Allocatelliglobosispora scoriae: one gene and its partner. The protein of the gene in region 2 interacts with the protein of the main gene of each other region in a pairwise test. Links are inferred from orthologs where the notes say so. Each region holds a gene or a part of one and is shown on either strand. Other genes may lie near its edges. The genes, in order: ftsZ and rlmN.

Region 1 (3,203 bases), on a different replicon or contig from region 2:
CCGTCGGTCCGGCGCTTCATGCGGCGGGCCCGGCGCCGTCGGCTGAAGTCGATGGCGCCGTGGGGGATCGGCGCCCTCGTCGTGGCCCTCGGGGCGGTGGCGGCCTGGGTCCTGCTCGCGACCTCGGTCTTCGGCGTGGACTCCGTCCGTGTCTCCGGCGTGGCGATCCTGCACCCGGACGAGGTGGTCGCGGCCGCCGCGATCCCGCTCGGCACGCCGCTGCTCAAAGTGGATTTGGCGGCCGTACGCGACCGGGTGGCGGCGCTGGTCCCGGCCGCCGACGCGGTCGTGAGCCGCTCCTGGCCCCATGAGATCACCATCGCGGTGACCGAGCGGACGGCCGTCGCCGCCGTCCCTCGGGAGAAGAAGTTTTCCCTGGTAGACGCCGCGGGAGTGGCGTTTCTGACGGTCGATGAGCGGCCCGCGCACCTGCCGCTGGTGCGGGTCGGCGAGCCCGGACCGGACGATCCGGAGACGATGGCGGCGATCGCCGTCCTCAGTGTGCTGACGCCGCAGCTCCGTGATCAGCTCGTCACCCTGGTCGTGGACGCGCCCGCGCGCATCAGACTCGAGCTCCGGCGCGATAGGGTGGTGCTCTGGGGTGACACGTCGGAGGGTGATCTCAAGGCTCGGGTGGCGACTGCGTTGCTCAACCGGCCCGGCAAGACAATCGACGTGACAGCCCCTGAGGTGGTCACGATATCCTGATCACTCGCCACATAAAGCATCAGATCCACAGTGGAGCAGACAGGAGCGCTCTCGACACGCCGCACGTGGTCCTTGGATCACGAGCGTGGGGCGCCTACGTTTTCCACAGGGCACAGTAGTTGACATAACTCTGAGCCTCTAGTAGAGGGTGAGGGTTTCCTCTCCCCCTCGCACGCCACAGAGGGGAAGGGCCGAATGACACCTCCGCACAACTATCTCGCGGTCATCAAGGTCGTCGGCATCGGCGGAGGTGGCGTCAACGCCGTCAACCGGATGATCGAGGTTGGCCTGAAGGGCGTCGAGTTCATCGCCATCAACACTGATGCGCAGGCGCTGCTGATGAGCGACGCCGATGTGAAGCTCGATGTCGGCCGCGAGCTGACCAGGGGTCTCGGCGCGGGAGCCAATCCTGACGTCGGCAAGAACGCCGCCGAGGACCACCGCGACGAGATCGAGGAAGTGCTCAAGGGCGCCGACATGGTCTTCGTGACGTGCGGTGAGGGCGGCGGCACGGGCACCGGCGGCGCGCCGGTGGTCGCCAACATCTCTCGCAAGCTGGGCGCGCTCACCATCGGCGTGGTCACCCGGCCGTTCTCCTTCGAGGGCAAGCGCCGTCAGGTCCAGGCCGAGACGGGCATCGAGGAGCTGCGCAACCAGTGCGACACGCTCATCGTGATCCCCAACGACCGGCTCCTCGCCCTCGGTGACCGTGGCATCACCATGATGGACGCCTTCCGGCAGGCCGATCAGGTGCTGCTCTCCGGTGTCCAGGGCATCACCGACCTCATCACCACGCCCGGCCTGATCAACCTCGACTTCGCCGATGTCAAGAGCGTCATGAGCGGTGCCGGCAGTGCCCTCATGGGCATCGGCAGCGCGCGGGGCGACAGCCGGGCCGTCGAGGCGGCGGAGCGGGCGATCTCCAGCCCGCTGCTGGAGCAGAGCATGGACGGCGCACGTGGCGTCCTGCTCTCCATCGCGGGCGGCTCCGACCTGGGCCTCTTCGAGATCAACGACGCGGCGCAGCTCGTCACCGACGCGGCTCACCCCGACGCCAACATCATCTTCGGCGCCGTCATCGACGACGCCCTCGGTGACGAGGTCCGGGTCACGGTGATCGCGGCCGGCTTCGACGGCGGCTCGCCCACCTACAAGCCGGTGGAGATTCCGCGCCGGGTCACGCCGACCGTGGAGACCACGATCCGGCACCCGCACCCGCAGCAGGTCGAGCCGCCGAAGCAGCCCCGCAAGGTGCTCTTCGACGATGTCGACGTACCGGACTTCCTGAAGAACGGTTCATAGGGACCGGCTGCGGTCGGTTCGGGTCTCCACATGAACTCTGACGAGCGGCGCGAGCAGATCGCGCAGAACCTGGCGGCGGTGCGCGAGCGCATCGCCGCCGCTTGCGCTGCGGCGGGCCGCGACCCGTCCTCGGTCACCCTGGTCGCGATCACCAAGACCTACCCTGCGGCTGACGTCGTGCACCTGGCCCAGCTGGGGGTACGCGATGTCGGCGAGAACCGGGACCAGGACGCCGCTCCCAAGGCGGCCGAGGTGGCTGCCGCCCTCGCCGAGGCGGCGGCGCCGACGTGGCATTTTGTGGGCCAACTCCAGCGCAACAAGTGTCGATCAGTGGTCGGCTACGCCGATGTCGTGCACTCTGTCGACAGCGTCCGGCTCGTCCGGGCGCTGGCCACCGCTGCGGCGGCCGGCCGGGAGCGGCCGCTGGAGGCGCTGGTGCAGGTGAGTCTCGACGGTGATCTCGACCGGGGTGGCGCCGCCCTGGCGACCGACGATCCTGATCGGAGCTTCGACCGGGTGGCCGAGGCGATCGCCGGGAGCAGCGGGCTGAGACTGGCCGGTGTGATGGCTGTCGCACCGCTGTCCGTCAATCCCTTGGCGGCGTTCGCATCCCTCGCCGGGGTGGCGGAGCGCCTGCTAAAGGATCATCCTTCAGCGACGATCATCTCCGCCGGAATGAGCGGTGACCTGGCGGAAGCGATTGCGAATGGCGCGACACATGTGCGGATAGGCAGCGCATTGCTCGGAAACAGACCGCCGCTCCGGTAGCCTGACGGCGGGCGAAACTACACGTGTGTGGTTCGCATCTGGCAATCGCGGCGGTGCGGCGGCCAGCCGGGGCAGCGCCGCGAACGCGGTCCCGTTGAAGGTGACAGATCGCTGCTGGTCACTCCAGCGGTGCCGGTCGCTTTCGCAAGATCATAAGGGGGCGGTGGCACGTGAGCGCTTTGCGAAAGGCTGGTGTCTGGCTCGGGCTCGTCGAGGATGACGATGACCGCGAGTACGACGATCGGCGCTACAGTGCTGCGAGCACCCGGGAGCGGTCGAGCTACCGGGACTCCCGTCGCGACTCCCGCTACGCCGATGCGCGCGTGGCCGACGACTTCGACGACGAGGACGACGAGGACGACCTTCCGGTGGTCCCGCGGACCCGCTACTCCGACCGGTCCCGGCCGGACCTCGGCCGCGCCGAC
Region 2 (3,273 bases):
GGGTACGAGCACCCGCGCGCCGACGACACGGCGGAGCGTCCGGCGTACCCGGCGGAGGAGCAGCAGTCCCGTGGCGGCCGCAGTGGCCGGCGGCGCGCACCCGCCGGTGAGCCCGCGCCGCTGCCCGTGGAGCGCAAGTCCCGGGCCGGGCGCAACGTGCCGGTCTCGATCGGCGTGGGCATCCTGCTCGCGGCCGTGGTGCTGGGCACCCTGTTCTTCTACAAGCAGGCCTTCCTCGGCGTGCTCATCATCGCCGGCGCGGTCGGCAGCTGGGAGCTGATCCGGGCGATCAGGACCACCGGTGCGCAGCCACCGATGGTGCCGGTGATCGGCGGCGGCGCGGTGATGATCGCGCTCGCCTGGTTCTCCGGTCTCGACGCGCTCTCGCTGGGCCTGCTCATCGCCGTGCTCGCCACGTTCGTGTGGCGGATCGGCGACGGTCCGGAGGGTTACCAGCGCGACATGGGCGCCTCGGCCCTGATCCTCGCCTATGTGCCTTTCCTGCTCAGTTTCGGCGCGATCATGGCGACTCCCGACGACGGCAAATGGCGCATCCTGTGCTTGCTGGCGGCAGTGGTGCTCTCCGATACCGGTGGCTTCGTCGCGGGCGTTTTCCTGGGCAAACACCCCATGGCGCCGACGATCAGCCCCAAGAAGAGCTGGGAGGGGTTCGCGGGTTCGCTCATCGCCACGGCGCTGGGCAGCTCGGCGCTGCTCTACTTCCTGCTCGACGTGGACCTGTGGAAGGGCCTGGTCTTCGGCCTCGCCGTCTCCATCGCCTGCGTGCTGGGTGACCTCGCCGAATCGCTGCTCAAACGAGACCTGGGCATCAAGGACATGAGCAACCTCCTGCCGGGGCACGGCGGCATGATGGATCGACTCGACTCCATCGTCTTCGCCCTGCCCACGGCGTACGTCCTGCTGAGCGTGCTCGTACCCACAGCATGACCTGGGGCGGCGCGGCCGCGGCGACGACGTGGGAGACTGGACCGGTCATGACGAACACTCCTGTGCAATCCGACCTTCCGGCGCCGACGCCAACGCCAGAGCAGCGGCAGCTGGTGGTGCTGGAGCGCGGCTCCGGCGAGCCCGCCGCCACCGCGCGCCACCGGGCGAAGATGCCTCCGCGGCACCTCGCCGACCTCGACCTGGCCGGTCGCCGGTCCGCCGTGGCCGATCTCGGTGAGAAGGAGTTCCGGGCGGGTCAGCTCTCCACCCACTACTTCGCCCGCCTCGAGCGCGATCCGGCGGCGATGACGGACATCCCGGCGGCGTCGCGCGAGCGCCTCGCGGCTGAGCTGCTCCCCAAGCTGCTGACGCCGGTCCGCGAGCTCGCCTGCGACGACGGTGCCACGCGCAAGGCGCTGTGGCGGCTCCACGACGGCTCTCTGGTCGAGAGCGTGCTGATGGGTTACCCGGACCGGGTCACGGTCTGCATCTCCAGCCAGGCGGGCTGTGGCATGGCCTGCCCGTTCTGCGCGACCGGTCAGGCCGGCCTGACCCGCAACCTCTCCACCGCCGAGATCGTCGACCAGGTGGTCTACCTCGCCGGTGTCGCCGCTTCCGGCGCCGTGCACGGCAGCCCGCCCCGGCTGAGCCACGTCGTCTTCATGGGGATGGGCGAGCCGCTCGCCAATTATCCCCGGGTGATCGACGCGATCCGGCGCCTCGTCACGCCCGCGCCGGAGGGTCTCGGCCTGTCCCAGCGGCACATCACCGTGTCGACTGTCGGACTCGTGCCGGCAATGCGCAAGCTGGCGGAAGAGGATCTGTCCGTGACGCTTGCGCTGTCGCTCCACGCGCCTGATGATGATCTGCGCGATGAGTTGGTCCCGGTCAACCAGCGGTGGAATGTCGCCGAGGTGCTCGACGCGGCCTGGGCCTACGCGGCTCGCACCGGACGCCGCGTCTCCATCGAGTACGCCATGATCCGGGATGTAAATGATCAACCGTGGCGCGCGGACCTGCTGGGGAAGCTCCTGGCCGGAAAGCTCACCCACGTGAATCTCATCCCGCTCAATCCGACGCCGGGCAGTCGCTGGGACGCGAGCCCCAAGCCGGTGGAGCGGGAGTTCGTCCGGCGGTTGCGCGCGGCCGGGGTTGCGACCACGGTGCGTGACACCCGTGGCCGGGAGATCGACGGGGCCTGTGGACAGTTGGCGGCTAGCGAGGTGGAATCTTGAGCAATCAGGGGCAGCGGTTCCGGCGGCGCGCGGTACGCCGGGGATACAAAGTCGATGAGGTCGATTCGTTCCTCGACCGCGTGGAGGCGACGCTCAACGGCGTGCCCGGCGCTGCGGTCGGCGCGCAGGAGGTCCACGACGTGGTCTTCCGGGTGCGCTTTGGGGGATATGACGAGTGGCAGGTCGACCTGCACCTCGACCGGGTGGAGCGGCAACTCTCGGAGCTCGAGGAGCGGGCGGCGCAGCCTGGCCGCGGCGCCGAGCTGCGCGCCACCGAGCTGCGTCCGGCGGAGCCGCCGAGGATGAGCCCGCAGGCTCCGGCGTCGATGGGCTCCGGCCCGGCGACCGGCAACCTGCCCAACCGGCCGGCACCGTCTCCGGCGCCGCAGCGGTTCGAGGACCCGGCGTTCGCGGGCGCGGGTTTCGACTCGCGTGACCCGTCCCGGGATCCCGGGTTCGACCCGGGCCGCCACGGCAAGATGGACATGACTTCCGAGATCCGCATGCCGGACGCCGGGCGCTTCAACCAGCCGGCGGGCGGACCGCCGCCGAGCGGACCGCCGACCGGTGGATTCAACGGCCCGCCGCCCGGATATCAGCAGCAGCAGCCGCCGCCCGGCTACCAGCAGCAGCCGCCGCCCGTGGCGCAGCCGCCGCAGGGCTACGGCCAGCCGTCCGCACCGGGTGGATTCGGTGGCGGCTTCAACGCGCCGCCGTCAGCGGGCCCGCAGGGCGGCTTCAACGGCCCGCCCGCACCGCCCGCGAGCGCTGCTCCGACGGGTGAGGTCCAGCGGGTCGACCAGATGCGCCGGGGTTTCCAGCTGCGCCGCTTCGGCAGCGGTTACGACCCGGCCCAGGTCGACCGGCTCTTCGAGGGCGTGGTCAGTGCTCTCGCCGGGCACGGCGCGACTCCGATCAGCGACAACGAGCTCGACCCGGCGCAGTTCAGCCTGGTCCCCGGCGGCTACTACGAGGGCGAGGTCGACGCGGCTCTCCGCGAGGTCCGCGACATCGTCCGCCGCCGCTGAGCTCCCCGACGCCATGAAGAAAGGCCCCGCCTCGGCGGGGCCTTTCTCGGTGTGATCGAGAA

The links.
Region 1: the proteins of rlmN (region 2) and ftsZ interact in binary tests that used the Escherichia coli proteins (3 or more experiments, as listed by UniProt). The link is inferred for Allocatelliglobosispora scoriae from one-to-one orthologs.

Annotation. Positions count from the first base shown.
Region 1 is NZ_JACHMN010000002.1:1,735,495-1,738,697, reverse strand. What follows is about bases 67-2,956. They hold ftsZ (cell division protein FtsZ), read left to right. Parts: upstream 67-903; coding sequence 904-2,010; downstream 2,011-2,956. Other genes in these bases: F4553_RS13485 (cell division protein SepF), read left to right, coding at 2,949-2,956; F4553_RS13490 (YggS family pyridoxal phosphate-dependent enzyme), read left to right, coding at 2,041-2,778; F4553_RS13500 (cell division protein FtsQ/DivIB), read left to right, coding at 67-708. Also shown: more of F4553_RS13500, read left to right, coding at 1-66; more of F4553_RS13485, read left to right, coding at 2,957-3,203. UniProt on the Escherichia coli protein: Essential cell division protein that forms a contractile ring structure (Z ring) at the future cell division site. The regulation of the ring assembly controls the timing and the location of cell division.
Region 2 is NZ_JACHMN010000003.1:278,127-281,399, forward strand. Bases 191-3,150 are described here. They hold rlmN (dual-specificity RNA methyltransferase RlmN), read left to right. Parts: upstream 191-1,118; coding sequence 1,119-2,183; downstream 2,184-3,150. Other genes in these bases: F4553_RS27925 (phosphatidate cytidylyltransferase), read left to right, coding at 191-948; F4553_RS27935 (DivIVA domain-containing protein), read left to right, coding at 2,180-3,150. Outside these bases: more of F4553_RS27925, read left to right, coding at 1-190; more of F4553_RS27935, read left to right, coding at 3,151-3,211.